One region of the Rhizobium sp. BK060 genome, then DNA from elsewhere that is predicted to be linked to it. Evidence: predicted binding sites of a transcription regulator. Region 1 holds the regulator's gene; each other region holds the start of a gene.
What was found. Region 1 encodes LexA, which represses DNA repair genes until DNA is damaged. Its sites were predicted from a motif close to TGTTCNNNNTGTGTTCNG; they were not measured.

Region 1 (6,014 bases):
ACAGATCGGTTTGACGGCTCAGGAAGGCCGGGATCTGCAGGACGTCGACGACCGTCGCCACCTCGGCGCACTGCTCCTCGGTATGGATGTCGGTCAGAACCGGAAAGCCGTATTCCTTCTTGAGGTCCGAAAAGACCTCCAGCGCCTGTTCAAGACCTATGCCGCGCTGCGCCGACAGCGAGGTGCGGTTCGCCTTGTCGAACGAGGACTTATAGACGAGGCCGAGACCAAGCTTGTCGCAGAGTTCCTTCAATACACCGGCGACCATGAAGGCATGGTCGCGGCTCTCCATCTGGCAAGGCCCGGCAATCAGGGACAGCTTGCCGGCATTCGAAAAGGTGACGCGGCCGGCGCCTTCGCCGATCACGACTTCGGAATTTGTCTGGCTCATCGTTTCTCCTCGAAGGCGAAGAGCGCGCCCTGTCCGGGCGCCGCCTTCACCAGAATTCGATTATTCTTGCGCGTATAAGTCATCCCGTTAGCAGCCAAATGCGCTTCTGTCACGGCGAGATCACTGACCTTGAAGACAATGGCGACGCCACGCAGGCCGCGATCATTCGGTGCCGGAATATCGAAGTAGGCATCCAATCCATCTGGGGAGAGAACGCTCACTCTGGCGTTCGGAGTTGTCACACTCGCGCCAAAGGCCTCGTTGGTCACCGGGAGGCCGTGCGCCGCAGCACGCACAAATGGCGCAAATGCTTTTGGGTCCGGCGCGCCAAGAACGATCTCTGCGATCCCACTCACGCCATTTGCGTGCTTTTGCAGCGCTCTACGGTCGGCCGGCAGCGGATTGACGCGTTGGCACGTGAAAAAGAAAAAATCCGGAGCCCGCAGATCGACCGCGAACGCGAGCTTGAACGCAGCGGTGGCCTGAGAGCCGTCAGGCATCTTCATCGGCCGCTCGAACTGCAGCATCTCGCCGCCATTGATCTTTTCGGCAAGGAACCGGGCATGGTCGCGATCAGCATCGGTGGTCGCAAAGACCACCGCCGAGAAACCATCATCCCCGCATCGAAATCGGAAAGCCCGGTCACGCGCAGTGAAGACATTGCCTTTCTTCGCCGACGCCTCGTGCAGCTCCGCGTTGGCGACGCCTAAGGGTTCCAGGTATGTTTCGTCGGCGAAGAATATGCAGGCATTCTCGGTTCCAAAAGGATGCCGGGCATCGGGTGCGACGGTGAATCCCAGCTTTCCCAAGCGCTCGCGCGCAAGTCCGATATTGGAGACCGGCAGCACGATGTGGTCCAGCGGATGTGCTTCGCTCATGGCAAACTCTCCGGAATTTGCGAAGATGTGCGCCGGGCAAGGCAACAATGCAACCCCCTTCTACGCTTTCACTCAAAAGCGACGCAAAAACTGAGCAAGTTGCAGGCAAGTTTTATGAAAATTTAGGCACTTGCGGAACACATATGGAACATATAGTGTCTGTTCTGGCTTTGTTTCACGACTCTGGGGTTCAACTTCGATGCTGACGCGCAAGCAACAGGAGCTTCTTCTCTTCATTCACGAGCGGATGAAGGAATCCGGTGTCCCTCCGTCTTTCGACGAAATGAAGGACGCCTTGGATCTCGCGTCCAAGTCAGGCATCCACCGGCTGATTACTGCGCTCGAAGAACGGGGCTTCATTCGCCGACTGCCTAATCGGGCCCGCGCATTGGAGGTCATCAAGCTGCCGGAGGCATATAATCCGAGCCTCCAGCCCCGCCGCGGCTTTTCGCCGAGCGTTATCGAAGGCAGCCTCGGCAAGCCGCAGCCGGTTGCGCCGCCGAAGCCGGCTGCGCATGCCGACAACGACAGCTCGGCCTCCGTACCGGTTATGGGGCGGATTGCTGCCGGCGTGCCGATTTCGGCAATCCAGAACAATACCCACGACATTACAGTTCCGGCCGACATGCTTGGCCCGGGCGAGCACTATGCGCTTGAGGTGAAGGGCGACTCGATGATCGAAGCCGGCATCTTCGACGGCGACACAGTGATCATCCGCAACGCCAGCACGGCAAATGCCGGCGACATCGTCGTCGCACTCGTCGATGACGAGGAAGCGACCCTCAAGCGTTTCCGCCGCAAGGGCGCCTCCATTGCGCTTGAGGCCGCGAACCCGGCTTATGAAACGCGCATTTTCGGACCCGACCGCGTCAAGGTTCAGGGCAAGCTGGTCGGCCTCATTCGCCGTTATCACTAACGACAGGCAGCTCGTCGTCAAACGTACCGCTTCGACAGTTGTATGCCCGATGCCGCATCCAGGGGCGATCATGCGTGGTATACGAGGTCGTCACGATGGGTGCCCTGGTCGTCTATCCGTATCTCAGCGGTGCCCGAGCGGCGCAAGGTTTCGCCGGTGAATAGCAGTGCACCCGACCGGCATTCCGTCAGACGATATCGGCGGTGTCGCACGCAGCGCCGAAGTACACAGGGTTTTCGACGATTGTCAGGACGTAGCCGCTATCATGCGTGGCGGTGCACCAGGCGCCTTTCAGGCATACGAAGCGATTCGTAGCGCCCATCGCAGCCTGACGCAACGCATTGCGAGCATTACGCAGTTCCGCTGCCGAGAAGAGACGTTGAGCTTCACCTTTATTATCCCGCAGCCGAACAGGGCCGACGCCGTCCAATGATCGCGGTGGAGCACCCTTCGCCATTGATCGAAGATGAAGTCAGTCGGATGGAGTCGATTTTTGGTGCAAGGACTTGCCCTTTGACAATCGCGACAAGGCTGCCGTCCTCGGCAATGACAATGTCCCGGGCGACTGCGTCTGCGAGAGCGAGAGCGAGATGATGTAGCGCGCCAGCGGCCACGGCCATCGCCTTCCCGACGCTCGACGCGGCCCGTAATCGTCGTAGCTACAGGTGAATCCAATATGACGGTCGCCCTGCTCTGCGTTTCGAACTGGGCGAAAAGCATTCCCAGAACACCCAATACCCCTGCCTGCGCAAGATTTCGGGCGGCCTTGGCCTGCCGCCAGCGCAATCAGGGCCGACGCGACAATCCATGCTCCCAGGCGGATTGCTGGCGGATCACTTGCGAACTCAAACCAGAGGACGGCGCCAGTCCCGAGGAAGACCGGAGAAAACAGGACAAAGCGCCCATGTTCCATCTCCGTTGCCACAGCGCGTTGAAACCACGATGAGCAGCCGAGAGTCGCGGTCGTACCCCGCGTTGGCCAGGAAACGAGTGACGGCGTGCGGAAGGCGCGGAGGCTTGGGAGTAGATTGAGGCCGGAGAAAATAAGGCTCTGCCGCACGAGCAGGCGCACCCGCGCCCGGAGCGGCCTTTCTCACCTCAAATGGCTTCAACCGCGGCATGCATCTGCGCCCAAAAACAGCCGCCCTTGCAACCACAATGCAAGCTCTCGAGGCTTGAAGCAACAATAATCGATTGAAATCTGAAGGAAAATCGGAAATCAGAAAAGCCAAGGATTATCATTAGCTTCTGCTATGCGCAGGGTACATCGCAGCAGTGCCCAAAAGTTGATACTGCGATGCACAAAATGGCACCACGGTAACTTGGCATTAGGCGCGCGATCATATAGCTATCGTCGACGACGCTTAACCCTATGGCGCTTTTATGGCGCCAACCGCCAGTTTGGAGGATCAGAATGACGGAACAAAGCGCAACACTGAAAATCGGTGATAAATCAGTCGATCTCGCCATCAAGAGCGGCACGATTGGCCCTGATGTCATCGATATCGGCGCCCTGTACAAGAACACGGCTTCCTTCACGTACGATCCTGGTTTCACCTCGACCGCATCCTGTGAATCGAAAATCACGTATATCGATGGTGATGCCGGCGTATTGCTTCATCGCGGTTATCCGATCGAGCAACTTGCCGAGCACGGTGACTTCCTCGAGGTCTGCTACCTGCTTCTCTACGGAGAACTGCCGACCGCTGCCCAGAAGAAGGATTTCGACTATCGCGTCACGCATCACACGATGGTGCATGAGCAGATGAGCCGGTTCTTCACGGGCTTCCGCCGCGACGCGCATCCGATGGCCGTCATGTGCGGCTGCGTCGGCGCGTTGTCGGCCTTCTACCATGATTCCACCGACATCACCGATCCGCATCAGCGCATGGTCGCAAGCCTGCGGATGATCGCCAAGATGCCGACGCTCGCTGCCATGGCCTACAAGTATCACATCGGCCAGCCCTTCGTTTACCCGAAGAACGATCTCGACTACGCCTCGAACTTCCTGCGCATGTGCTTCGCAGTTCCCTGCGAGGAATATGTGGTCAATCCGGTTCTGGCCCGCGCCATGGACCGCATCTTCATCCTGCACGCCGATCATGAGCAGAACGCGTCGACCTCGACCGTTCGCCTCGCCGGCTCGTCGGGCGCAAACCCGTTTGCCTGCATCGCGGCCGGCATAGCATGCCTGTGGGGCCCGGCTCACGGCGGCGCCAATGAAGCAGCGCTGAACATGCTGACCGAGATCGGCACCGTTGACCGTATTCCGGAATACATTGCCCGTGCCAAGGACAAGAACGATCCGTTCCGTCTAATGGGCTTCGGTCACCGCGTCTACAAGAACTACGATCCGCGCGCCAAGATCATGCAGAAGACGACGCATGAGGTTCTCGGCGAACTCGGCGTCAAGGACGATCCGTTGCTCGAAGTCGCGATGGAACTCGAGCGTATCGCACTGACCGATGAATACTTCATCGAGAAGAAGCTCTATCCGAACATCGACTTCTACTCCGGCATCACGCTGAAGGCTCTGGGCTTCCCCACGACTATGTTCACCGTGCTGTTTGCTCTCGCTCGCACGGTCGGCTGGATTGCCCAGTGGAACGAGATGATCGAAGATCCAGAACAGCGTATCGGTCGCCCGCGCCAGCTCTACATCGGCGAGCCGCAGCGTGATTACCTGCCGGTCTCCAAGCGCTAAACCGCGATAGCAGTCTGCAAAAAGCCCGGTCAGAAATGGCCGGGCTTTTTCTTTTGAAGGACGTCGAGAACGATCTCTGCTGCGTGTTCTCCGGGCGGCTTTTCGGTCTGCATCCTCTGCCAGAGAACGTCGAACCCCTCCATCATCGCCCGTCGCGGCAAGGTGTCTGCCGCAAGCTTCTCCATCCAGCGTGCAAAGCTGCCGCCTCTGACCACGTCATTGATATATTCGGGTACAATAGCGTAGTCGGCGATCAGGTTCGGAAGAGCCGCGCTCCACGTTTTGATCTTGCTGGTCATGAGCTTGATGATCCAGTCCGTCTTGTAGGCCGAAATGCAGGGAACACCGGTCAGTGCCAGCTCGAGCACGACAGTCCCGGACGCGGCCATGGCCGCATCCGCTTCAGCGAATGCCTGCCACTTCGCCTCCGCGCCCGTCACGATCTCGGGCTTGGTCGTCCAATCCTTGACGAGATCACGGATCATGGATTCGCGTCGCGGCATGGTCGGCAAAACGAAGCGCACATCTCCGTTGCGGGCCACCAGCTCGCTCACGGCATCGCCAAAATGCGGCAGCAGCTTCATGATCTCGGACGAGCGCGAACCCGGCAGCAACATCACCGTCTTGCGGTCGGTTTCGTTTCGAGGTTTCGTCTGCTCGCGCTGGCGTCGCGCGCCCAGCAGGTTCGGATCGGCTGTCAAACGGTGACCGACGTACGTCGTTGGCGGACCGCCCAACTTGCGCATCACTTCCGGCTCAAAGGGCAAGACCGCCAGCACCTGGTCGACATAGGCGAGCATGCGCTGCGCGCGGTATTCTTTCCACGCCCATACGCTTGGACAAACATAATTGACAACCGGCAGGTCGGGCAGCGCCGTTCGCACGCGCTTTGCGACCCTGTGAGTGAAGTCGGGACTATCGACTATAATAAGCACATCAGGCTTTGCGGCGATGATCGTCGTCGCAGTCTCACCAATACGCCGAACCAGCCGTGGCAGTTTCGATAGAACCTGCGTGATGCCCATGACCTGCAGTTCGGAGAAATCGAAAAGCGAGCGCAGGCCCTGCGCCTCCAGCCCCTCGCCACCGACGCCGATCAGTTCCACACTGCCAGGAAACTGTCGT
Region 2 (6,014 bases), on a different contig from region 1:
CCGTGACGGTGCTGTCCACACCCACGACCTTGCCACTTTCCAGCCTCTCCTGCCGGGCGCTCGCCAGTAGCACCTGGTTGATCTTTTCAAAGGTTTGCGCCCGGATCGCGCTGATCGTCTTGTGCAAGGCCGACTTCTTCGGAATCCACCCCCACGGCAGCCGGGCAAAGGCGCCCGAAACGAGGCGGAGTCTTCGAGATGGAAGGCCAGTTCCTGATAACTCAACTGGCGATGCTGCTTGAGGCACAGCCCTCGGCCGGCAGCCCCTCGCGACCGGTCTCCTTGAGACCATGCCGGCGCAGGTCCCGCGTCACCAGCCCGAGCAGATCGCGATCATCATCCAGCCATTGCGACATCGCCTTCAGTTCACGACCGATCTCGTGTTCGCGAAAAGATCGAATACACTGGCTTGGACCGTGCGTTCTTGGCGCATTGTCGGCTCCGGCGGTTACGGGTTTGTCTTTAGAATCAGTAGCTTGATCTAAAGTATACCTGAAACCGCCGGGCTTTGCCCGCGCAGATATCACGATTCATCTAATAATTTCAGCAGTTTACCGTTTACGGACGGGCGCTAGCTAGGAGTGGATGAGCCCACCTTGATAATCGAGTTCGTAAGCCCGGCGCTCGTTCACGACGATTACTTCGCGGCCGCTGAAATGGCTGCAGTCGCCGGTGCTTTGATCGGCATAGAAACCGAAGGCATGCTCGAATTCCATGCCGCCGAGAAAGCGTCGGTATTCGGCATACATTTTCGACAGCGCAGCCTTGATGACGGTCCCCGCTCGCTCTCCGTCGATCAGCGAATGCTCAACGATGCGGCCGAAATAGTTCATCGCCCAGATCGGTTCGCTGTCCAGCCACACCACTTCCTGCCCCGCGAAATCCGTTCCGCCGAAGTAGCTGTCGAGATAGCGCCACGGGCCGCGCTGATAGCCGATGTCATGCGATCCCGTCCGGCAGGCAGACGAAGGAATTCCACCGCCGACATAGGTATTGGCCTTGGCCTCGACGATAAAGCGGTTCAATTCGGCGATATCCATATCTTCGCCCTCCCGCTCGGCAGCCTCTCAATAATGGTGCCAATTGTAAAGAACAAAATAGGAACAAAGCTATTGCCCGCAGATTGCTTGTCCTGTGTCGTCCTTCCACTGGGCGATCGGTATGGTGCGGGGTTCGGCTTTGACGTCCTTGCCGTTCTTCTGCAGCTTGCCGGTCAAGGCGTTGTAGTCGCAGGAACCGCCGGCATTGGGGTCGAGCGTGTCGTAGTGATTGTAGGTGAAGCCGCCGACGACAAACTGCTTGTTCCGATAGGCAACCGTCAGCGTCTGGTCCCAGCGATCACGGCCGATGGCGCTGTTTTGTGAGTGTACGGCGATCGAGGATTTGCCGACGGCTTTCAACGACGGTTCCTGTCCGAAGACGCCCTCAGCGCTGGTGCTGCCCCAAATCTTGTTTGGCGCACTCAGCGAAAGTCGCAAGAGCTCGTGGTCGCTGTCGCGAAGATAGATGTATATGCCGATCTGGTCGTCGCTGGCGCTGCCTGCTGGCGCGACTAACAGTGCAAGATCCATTCCCCCGTCGCCATCCCAATCACCGGTCGCAGCATCGACGATGCGCGCAGCATCAATCTGCTCGGCATTGGCAGTAAACGCCGCCGATAAAGCCAATCCAGCAATTAATACAAACTTAAACATGCTTTTCTCCCGTCGCCACACCGCCAGCAGAGCGGAAAAGAATCCTGTTGACAATAGAACACTAGGAGAACAAAATAAAAACATAAGAGAACAGGAGAGCCAAATGACTGACATGATCCGTGATATCGCAGCATTCACCTCCATCGCAATGTTCGTTGCCAGCTTCTCGCTGATCTGCATGGCAATGTAAGAATTACGGGGACCGCATGACCGCCATGCGGACTGAACGCTTCCCTTCTCTGGACATCGACCCCTCAATGCTGAGAATAGCTCTGATTGATTCAGGTGATCGGAAGGCATGTCATGGCGGGTGCGGAGAAAGACGCGGTAAGCGGTTTCATCGGCGGTACGCCCGGCTTCGTTCACCTTCGGGTCCACTCGGCCTATTCGCTGCTTGAAGGCGCGCTGCCGCTAAAGAAGATCCTCTACAAGGCGTCGGGCGATAGCCAACCGGGGATCGCGATCACCGACACCAACAACCTATTCGTCGCCCTCGAGTTTTCTCAGAAAGCGGTGGATGAAGGACTGCAGCCGATTATTGGCTGCCAGGTCTCGATCGACATGGAAGACGGCCTGGAGACGGAACGGCGTGGCGGCCAGCAGGCGCTCGTCAAGCTCCCGTCTTTGGTACTGTTGGCTGCGACCGAGGCCGGCTACGAGCGGCTGGTGGATCTCGTCAGTCGGGCCTATCTCGGCGGTGAGGGCGGTCAGTCGATACACATTTGTGCCTCTTGGCTCGATGAGATCGGAACCGACGGCCTAATTGCTCTGACCGGTGCCTTGACGGGGCCGATCGATATGGCGCTGAAGGACGGCCATACAGCTCAGGCGGAAGCACGCCTTCTGCTGCTGAAGCGGCATTTCGGCGACCGACTGTATGTCGAACTGCAACGTCATGGCACCTATGACAAACGCCATGAGCAGAAGGTGATCGGTCTTGCCTATGAGTGTGATTTGCCGCTGGTCGCCACCAACGAAGCATTCTTCCCGACGCGCGACGACTATGATGCCCACGACGCCCTGATGGCGGTGGCCCACAACGCCATCGTTTCGGACGATACGCGGTTCCGCCTGACGCCCGATCACTACCTAAAGAGCCGCGCCGAGATGGCGAAGCTGTTTGCGGATCTGCCGGAAGCGTTGGAAAATACCATCGAGATCGCGCGCCGCTGCTCGTTCATACTCAAGACGCGCAAGCCGATCCTGCCGCGCTTCACGGGCGCCACGGCCGATCCCGAGGAAGCGGAACGCGAAGAGGCGCTCGAACTGCGCCGGCAGGCAGAGGAAGGGCTGGACAATCGCCTCGCCACGCTCGGCATGTCGCCCGGCTACGAGGAGAAGGACTACCGCGAGCGCCTGGAATTCGAGCTCAGCGTTATCGAACGCATGAAGTTTCCGGGCTACTTCCTCATCGTTTCGGACTTCATCAAATGGGCAAAGCAGCATGACATTCCCGTCGGTCCGGGTCGTGGCTCGGGTGCGGGCTCTCTGGTTGCCTACGCGCTGACGATTACCGACGTCGATCCGCTGCGTTTCTCGCTGCTCTTCGAACGCTTTCTCAATCCGGAACGCGTTTCGATGCCCGACTTTGATATCGACTTCTGCCAGGATCGCCGCGAAGAGGTGATCCGCTACGTGCAGCGCAAATACGGCCGCGAGCAGGTGGCGCAGATCATCACCTTCGGTTCGCTGCAGGCGCGCGCGGCACTGCGCGACGTCGGCCGTGTGCTGGAAATGCCCTACGGTCAGGTCGACAAGATCTGCAAGCTGGTTCCCAACAACCCAGCCAATCCCACGCCACTGTCGAAGGCGATTGAGGAAGAGCCGAAGCTGCAGGAGGAGGCCGGCAAGGAGCCGGTCGTCGCGCGCCTGCTCGATATCGCCCAGAAAATCGAGGGCCTTTACCGCCACGCCTCGACGCACGCCGCCGGTATCGTCATCGGCGACCGCCCGCTGTCGAAGCTGGTGCCGATGTATCGCGATCCGCGTTCCGACATGCCGGTCACCCAGTTCAACATGAAGTGGGTCGAGCAAGCCGGCCTCGTCAAGTTCGACTTCCTCGGCCTGAAGACGCTGACGGTGCTGAAGGTCGCCGTCGATTTTGTCGCCAAACGCGGCATCAAGGTGGATCTCGCTTCGATCCCGCTCGACGACAAGAAGACCTACGAAATGCTCTCGCGCGGCGAAACGGTCGGCGTGTTCCAGGTTGAAAGTGCGGGCATGCGCAAGGCGCTGATCGGCATGAGACCAGACTGCATCGAGGACATCATCGCGCTCGTGGCGCTTTATCGCCCCGGTCCGATGGAGAACATCCCGACCTACAACGCCCGCAAGCACGGCGAGGAAGAAATAGAATCGATCCATCCGACGATCGACTACCTGCTGAAGGAAACGCAGGGGGTTATCGTCTACCAGGAGCAGGTGATGCAGATCGCCCAGGTCCTGTCCGGCTACTCGCTTGGCGAGGCCGACCTTCTGCGCCGCGCCATGGGTAAGAAGATCAAGGCCGAGATGGACCAACAGCGCGAGCGCTTCGTCGATGGTGCCGTGAAGAACGGAGTGTCGAAGCCGCAGGCCGACAACATCTTCGAGCTTCTGGCGAAGTTCGCGAACTACGGCTTCAACAAGTCGCACGCCGCCGCCTACGCGATCGTCTCCTATCAGACCGCCTACATGAAGGCGCATTATCCGGTCGAGTTCCTCGCCGCGTCGATGACGCTTGATATGTCGAACACCGAAAAGGTCAACGACTTCCGCCAGGACGCCAAGCGCCTCGACATCGAGGTGATCCCACCCTCGGTGCAGACTTCGTTTCGCCACTTCGAAACCGGCGACAACAGGATCTATTATGCGCTGGCGGCGCTGAAGGGTGTCGGCGAATCGGCTGTCGATCATATCGTTGAGGTTCGTGGCGACACTCCATTCGCGAGCCTTGAAGATTTCTGCCTGCGCATCGATCCGCGACAGGTAAACCGCCGCGTGCTGGAAAGCCTGATCTTCGCCGGTGCTTTCGATTGCTTTGGGCTCGATCGCGCGCAACTGGCAGGTGGTCTCGACCGGATCATGGGCTATGCCCAGCGTGCACACGAAAACAAGCTGAGCGGCCAGTCGGATATCTTCGGCAGCGCTCTTTCGTCAGGCCCCGAGAAAATCTCGCTGCCGCCGTTTTCGCCGTGGCTGGCCTCCGAGAAGCTGCTTAAGGAGTTCCAGGTCCTTGGCTTCTACCTGACCGCGCATCCGCTCGATAGCTACCAAAACATTCTGCAGAAGATGCGCGTGCAGACCTTCGCCGAGTTTTCGGCGGCAGTGAAGCAGGGAGCAAGCAACGGACGCCTTGCGGGCACCGTCATTTCCAAGCAGGAGCGCAAGACGAGGACCGGCAACAAGATGGGCATCATCGTGTTTTCGGATTCATCCGGTCAGTTCGAAGCCGTGCTGTTTTCCGAGATGCTGAACCAGTACCGCGATGTGCTGGAATCCGGAAAGTCCTTCGTGATCACCGCGACCGGGGAGGAGCGGCCGGAAGGTGTCGGCCTTCGGCTGCAGACCATACAGTCGCTTGAGGAGAAGTCTCTGCAGATGCAGAAGGCTCTGCGCGTCTACGTGCGCGATTCCGGGCCGCTTCGCGCGGTCGCGGCGCACCTCAATGCCAAGGGTGATGGCCTCGTCTCCTTCATCGTGATTAAGGAGGAGGGCAAACGCGAGGTGGAAGTCGAGCTTCCGCAAAAATATCGCATCACGCCCGAGATTGCCGCGGCCCTTCGTGCGGCACCTGGCGTCGTTGACGTCGAGTTGGTCTGACGTCAGCCCCTTGTTAGGGTAATGAAGTCGGTTCCGTTGCCGGTCTCGAGTCCGAGGCCGGTGTCGGAAATCGTCAGTGTCGAGCCGGGGGTCAGCATGGCGTCGATTTTTCGCCGCGTCTCATCGGGAATATCGATACGGCTCAGAGCATTGGCGATCGGCGTGCCTGATATGATTGAGCTCTCGAGGCTGCTGATTCCAAGCCGCGTCATGGTTGCGCGCGAGAGTGTATTTGGAAGCGTCGCACCCATCCAGTCTGCCGAGCCGGTTTCGAAATCGATACTGCGTGCCATCAAGAAATGCGTGCCGAGGGCAAGGCGAGGGTTCTCGATCGAGATCGGCGCTTCAAGAACAGGCTGGAAACCTTGGCGGATCATGATGACGCCGTTCGGCGGCGTTCCCTTCCCGGCCGCGGCATAAACCGCCTTGGTGAGTGCGTCACTCGTTGGTGACTTGTCTGCCGTGGGCTCAACCGGATATTTCAATTTGAAATCGCTGATCGCCTGCAGCGTTGCCGAG
Region 3 (6,014 bases), on a different contig from region 1:
ATCGCGCTGCCAACCTTGCGCTGCTCTTGCTGATCCCAAGGTCCTCGGTGATCTGGTCGAGGCTGACGGGCTGGGGCAAAGACGCAGATGCCCGTAAAGCCGGGCGGCGATGGGCGGAACGTCCCAAGGTGCGAGCAGCCGAGCCACATCCTCTGCGAACCGCTGCCCGTCCTTGCGTGACTTGTTTGACAAATTCAGCATATACAAGCGAAGAGGCTGGCGGCAAGTGGCCGTCCGAGGAGGAGCCATACTTCCCTATCATGTCGCCGCAATCATGGTTATCGGGCTGCCGATGCTCTACGTTGCGGTGCGATACCGCGAGTACTGCAAATTCCTCGCCGGCGCGTTCTTTGTCAGCAGCGGCACGCAATTCTACTTCTACCTGGCGAAGATCCCGATCCCGCTGATGTGGGCCAATGCCGTCCAGTCGACTCAGCTTAGCGCCCTACGCGGCACGATCCACTGTGCTCTTTCTTGTCTGTCTGTATTTCGGGTGGTTCTTCCGCGCCAAGCACCGCACGGATTAGGGCGGCAGCGCGGAAGACGGTAGCGCGGCCTCGGTCGCATGGATTGCCTCTATCTGGTCGCTGCCGCGCATGTTTTCTGGCGCCGTTGGGATTCAGTGAATCCGTTCCTCTTGGACGCAACAGCGCTCTAACGGGCACAGTCCGCGCGTCCTATTTTTTTGGCCTTCCGGCGGGCGGCACCTGCCGGGCCGTCCAGCCAATCCTGATGACCGTTGATCATCGGATTCGGTTTCGTCTTCGCGAGATCTTCTGCCGGTTCCGCCTGGTGGCGGACGGCGACGGGCTCGCAATGTCTGAACCTCCAGTCAATCTCCCCGGCCTCAGCAAGCTCGCGGTCTGGCACGAGCGCACGCATCGCGATCCCGGCCACCGCTGGGTGCGATCGATCCTCTTTGAGACGTGCGGCGCTCCGGAAGCGAACGATAGCTCCCTTGCTTGAGATCAAGACCCGCCCGACAATCCGATCAAAAATCGAGGGACTGCTGCGCTGGTTTCGGCGGCGCCATGCTGACGCCCTCAAGTTCGAGCATCCTCTGCTTCGATGACGAACCGCCCGGTGCGGAAAAGCCGCCGATCTTGTTTCCGGCCGCAAGTACACGATGGCACGGGATGATCAACGCCACCGGATTTTTCGCCATCGCCTGGCCGACATCGCGCGCCGCCTCCGCCCCGGCGCCGAGTTGCTTTGCAAGAGCGCCATAAGTCGTCGTGTGGCCCCAGCCGACCTGCCGCGCGGCATTATAGATTTGTTTGAAGAAGGGGTCTTGGCCAGTGAGGTCGAGCTTGATGGCCGAGAAGTCCGTCGGCTCTCCCTGGAAATAGCGCCTTACCGCCGCTACCGCGTCTGTGATGGCGGGCGTTGGCGTCGCGGGCTCGGCGCCCGGAATGCGACGCAGGAGAAGGCGCTCGGTCGAATCTGCGCTCGACGTCGGCAATTGGAACCGCGTGATGCCGCTCGCGTTCCAGGCAATGCCGCAGAAGCCGCCGACGGTTTCGAAGATCAGATAGTGGTGCGTTGCCTGTTTCATCGTCACTGCCTCCATGCTGGATCACCCTGAAAATCGTGCAGCCGAGCGCTGAATTCAACCCGTTTCTTGCGCAGCACCAAACGCTACCGCCGCGACTCACGATAAATGCCCTCTGTTTGTTCTTATGCTTTCAAGATCAGATGATACGATCCCCACATTCCCTGGAGAACGAAAAGGCCGGGCGAATGCCCCGGCAGCTGGTCATGCACGAACAGAGCCTACAGGTATCCTTCGAGTTCGCTTCCCCGAAAATCAGCCCGCGCGCATCACGCTTCGACAAGGAGAATCTCTTCTTTGCGATTTTGCCGGACGGACGATCGCTTTGCGAATACCTGGAGATCCAAAGGCGGCTGCAGCTGGATCACCTTCCCTTCGCCTCGCCGCGTCCCACCCGAGCTTCTGCATGTCTCGCTCTACAACGTCGAACAGAGCGCGCGGATTTCAGATGCAGTGATCTTCGCGGCCTGTCGGACCGCCAGTGCCATCGACACCTGCCAGTTCGAACTATCCTTCGATCATGTCGCGACCTTCAGGAAGTCGCGGCGAAACGCCATCGTGCTGAGCGGCAACGGCGGCCGGGAGCTGCTGCGGCAGCTACATGTGCAGATGGGCAATCTCGGAGAAGACGCCAGAATAAATCGGAACCTTCAGCCACATGCGACGCTGCTCTACGATAGCGAGGTGATGCCCCGCGTCACTCTGCAGAAACCCGTGGTCGTCGCTGCGCGCGAATTCGTGCTACTCCGCAATCGCCCGGGCGAACAGGGCTACGAGTTTGTCGATCGTTGGCCACTGCGGGCGCGAGGATAACGGCTTGCCTCGGGCTATTGAAGTCGCTTAAAGCTCCTGCGACGACGGCATGAAGCGGAGAACGACATGAATACGTCCGAGATCATCATTGCGGGCGACACGGCGGGTGTCGACTGGCGGCTGCCCGTTCTCCGTTTCAAGGGCGGCGATCCAGCGGCACCGAAGGTCTATATTCAGGCCGCTCTGCACGCCAACGAACTGCCGGGCACGGCCCTGATGCACTTTCTGTGCGAAAAATTGCGCCAGTCCGAAAGTGCAGGCCAAATCAGAAGCGACATCATTGTCGTCCCGCATGCCAACCCGATCGGTGCGGCCCAGTCTCATTTCGGCGAACTCCAAGGCCGGTTCGATCTTGGATCACGCACCAACTTCAACCGCGAATTTCCGCTGATCTCGGTGAAGGATCGCGACGGACTGCTTGAGAACCTCGAGCGCCTTTCGGCCGTCGACAAACTGAAGCGCCAGCTGCTGCACATGGCGCTCGGCTGCGATCTGGTAATCGACCTGCATTGCGATGATGAATCACTGCAGTATGCCTACATCGACGAGGCGTTCTGGCCTGAGGCGGCCGACCTGGCCTCCGCGATGGAGATGGAAGCCGTTCTTCTGTCCGACGGCGAGAGTTCCGCCTTCGAGGAGGCCGTCGGTTTTGCCTGGAAATGCGAGACGTCGGAGAAGCAGTCGCGCTTGCCCGGCAAGCTGTCTGTAACCGTCGAGCTTCGCGGCCGCCGTGATGTCTATCCTGACATGGCAAAGAACGATGCCGAGGGATTGTGGAAGTTTCTGGCGAGCCGCGGCGCAATCGATGTTACCGTCTCGCTGCCCGCTTTCGATGGCCCCGCCGTCCCGCTCGACAATATCGAGATGGTCCGTGCGCCGGAGGCCGGCACGGTCCTGTTCCATCGCAATATCGGCGAATGGGTTGGCGAAGGCGATGTGCTTGCCACGTTGATCACCCGCCCCGGCATGGCTGACGGCAGCGTCGAGATTCGTGCGCCGCAGGCTGGCCTGATTGTGATGCGCAGCTCTCAACGGCTCGTTCGTCGCGGCGCCGACATGATGAAGATTGCTTGCAAGACCGCCAGCAAGGCGACACGCAAGCCTGGAACGCTGGAGAACTAAGTGACCGTCACCATATACGGCATCAAGAACTGCGACACGATGAAGAAGGCCCGCAACTGGCTGGAAGAGCATAACGTCGCCTACCGGTTTCATGACTACAAGGCCGTCGGAATCGATCGCGCACACCTGCAGGCCTGGACAAAGGAAGCCGGGTGGGAAACGGTGCTTAACCGGGCTGGCACGACCTTTCGCAAGCGGCCTGAGGCCGAGCGCGAAAATCTCGACGAGGGCAAGGCGATCGCGCTGATGCTGGAGCAGCCATCGATGATCAAGCGGCCGGTTATCGAGGCGGACGGAAAGTTGCTCATCGGCTTCAAGCCCGAGACCTACGGCAGCTTCTTCAAGGCCTGATTGATGTCCAAAACCACGCGCGCCACGCAGGTTCTCAGCAAGGCCGGGATTGCCTTCACGGTCCATAGCTACGACTACGACCCGAATGCAGAACGAGTCGGCCTGCAGGCTGCGGAAGCACTTGGCGAGGAGCCGCATCGCGTGTTGAAGACGCTGATGGCGGAGGTCGACGGCAAGGCCGTCTGCGTCGTCGTGCCGTCGGATCGCGAGGTCAGCATGAAGAAGCTCGCAAGCGCCTTTGGCGGAAAGTCCGCCAACATGATGAAGCCCGCCTATGCCGAGCGCCTGACAGGCTACCACGTCGGCGGCATCAGCCCTTTTGGACAAAGGAAGCTCGTCCCGACGGCAATCGAAGAGGCAGCGCTGACGGAAACGCACGTCTACATCAATGGCGGGCAACGCGGGCTGCAGGTTCGGCTTGACCCGAAAGACGCGTTGAAGACGCTGAAGGCTGCAGCGGCACCCCTCATTGCCTAGTCTTAGCTGAAGCGCGCCAGCAAAGAGGTGAGTGCCGCAGCATCGGCCGTGCTCAGTTTGGCGCCGAAATTGTCCTCGATGGCTTTGGCATAGACTTGCCACATGCGCTTCTGCAGGGAACGGCCGTCCTCGGTAACGACCACCCATTGTCCGCGTCCATCCTGATCAAAGGTTTCGCGCTGCACCAGCCCCGCCTTCTCGAGACGATCGATCAGGCGCGAAAGATTGTATTGGGCAAGCAGTGTGCGCTCTTCGATTTCGAACGGCCGCAACCTGCCCTGCGGCGACCGCACGAGTTCCCAGAGCACATCGTACCAACTAAGCGGCGGAAGTCCGGCTGATTTGAGATCCGCCTCGATCTGGCCGAGCAGCCGCTGCTGGGCGCGCATCAGCCCGATCCAGGCATCGGTCACCGCATCGGAGGGCGTCGCATCGTTCTGTTTTTCATTCATATATGCATCTACATCTATCTTGAATTCTCGCGCAACGACTATTATATGCAATTGCATCTACAATGGAGATTGCGCCATGGATCATTTGCCTATCCAAACATCCGGTTCGGCTCTGCTGCTTGTCAGCCACCACCTTTGCCCTTACGTCCAGCGCGCCGCGATCGCGCTTGCGGAAAAGGGAGTGCCCTTCGAGCGCGTGAACATCGATCTCGCCGACAAGCCTCGCTGGTTTCTCGAGATCTCGCCGTTGGGCAAGGTGCCTCTGCTTTGCATTCGCCACAGCGACGGCAACCAAGACATCCTCTTCGAAAGCAGCGTCATCTGTGAGTATCTGGAAGAGACGCAGGACGGTCACCGCCTTCATCCGGCCGACGCGCTTACCCGCGCCCGTCACCGCGGCTGGATGGAGTTCGGCTCTTCGATCCTGTCCGACCTCTGGGTCTACGAAACGACGCAAGACCGCATGCAGCTGGAGGCGAAACGGCAGGTGCTCGCATCGAAGTTCGCGACCATCGAAACGGAACTGAGGAGTGGTCCGTACTTCGCGGGCGATAGCTTCAGCATGGTCGATGCCGTATTTGCGCCGATCTTTCGGTACTTCGACGTCTTTGACGCCATCGGTGACAGCGGCATTCTTGCCGGCCTGCCCAGCGTCCAGGCCTGGCGGACAGCATTGTCCGAAAGACCGAGTGTGAAGGCTGCGGCCGGACCGGACTATGCCGACCGGCTGATGGCCTTCCTGAAACGTCACGACGCGGTGCTGTTGCAGCAGCCATCCGTTTCGGTCGCCTGATCCCGGTATAGACCGATGGCGGCAAAGAGCGCCATCGGTCGACAAGTGAGCTTCAATTTCGCCGCAAAGGGGTCTAAGTCTACCGGCCAATCCGTTTTGTTCGAGGAGTGACTGATCATGAATTTCATGCCGCAAAGCCAGACCTCCGTGGATCCTGCAAAGCTTGAAAAGCTGGCGGAAGTGGCCGTCAAGGTTGGGCTGCAGCTGCAAACGGGCCAGGATCTCGTGATCACGGCCCCCGTAGTCGCCCTACCGCTCGTCCGCCTGATCACCAAGCATGCCTATATGGCGGGCGCCGGACTGGTGACGGCATTCTATTCCGATGAGGAATCGACGCTCGCGCGCTACCGATACGGCAACGATCAGAGCTTCGACCGCGCATCCGACTGGCTCTACGACGGCATGGCCAAGGCCTACGCCAGGGGCACTGCCCGCCTCGCCATCGCCGGCGACA

Region 2: a site for LexA is predicted at 1,760-1,777, ahead of dnaE (DNA polymerase III subunit alpha). Genes of this name have one in related genera too.
Region 3: a site for LexA is predicted at 1,662-1,679, ahead of FHT71_RS24460 (2'-5' RNA ligase family protein). Genes of this name have one in related genera too.

The regions. Positions count from the first base shown of each region.
Region 1 covers NZ_JACHYW010000003.1:262,865-268,878, reverse strand. Annotated here, with positions in the region: gene kdsA (3-deoxy-8-phosphooctulonate synthase) at 1-391, opposite strand, end outside; gene FHT71_RS05070 (VOC family protein) at 388-1,269, opposite strand; gene lexA (transcriptional repressor LexA) at 1,469-2,185, shown strand; gene gltA (citrate synthase) at 3,600-4,889, shown strand; gene lpxB (lipid-A-disaccharide synthase) at 4,919-6,014, opposite strand, start outside.
Region 2 covers NZ_JACHYW010000036.1:381-6,394, forward strand. Annotated here, with positions in the region: partial or broken gene FHT71_RS27775 (ISNCY family transposase) at 1-433, opposite strand, end outside; gene FHT71_RS27780 (DUF5680 domain-containing protein) at 576-1,040, opposite strand; gene FHT71_RS27785 (hypothetical protein) at 1,110-1,694, opposite strand; gene dnaE (DNA polymerase III subunit alpha) at 1,998-5,495, shown strand; gene FHT71_RS27795 (L,D-transpeptidase family protein) at 5,498-6,014, opposite strand, start outside.
Region 3 covers NZ_JACHYW010000026.1:76,874-82,887, reverse strand. Annotated here, with positions in the region: gene FHT71_RS24465 (methylated-DNA--[protein]-cysteine S-methyltransferase) at 992-1,555, opposite strand; gene FHT71_RS24460 (2'-5' RNA ligase family protein) at 1,850-2,365, shown strand; gene FHT71_RS24455 (succinylglutamate desuccinylase/aspartoacylase family protein) at 2,432-3,487, shown strand; gene FHT71_RS24450 (ArsC family reductase) at 3,488-3,838, shown strand; gene ybaK (Cys-tRNA(Pro) deacylase) at 3,842-4,315, shown strand; gene FHT71_RS24440 (MarR family transcriptional regulator) at 4,318-4,824, opposite strand; gene FHT71_RS24435 (glutathione S-transferase family protein) at 4,844-5,560, shown strand; gene FHT71_RS24430 (aminopeptidase) at 5,678-6,014, shown strand, end outside.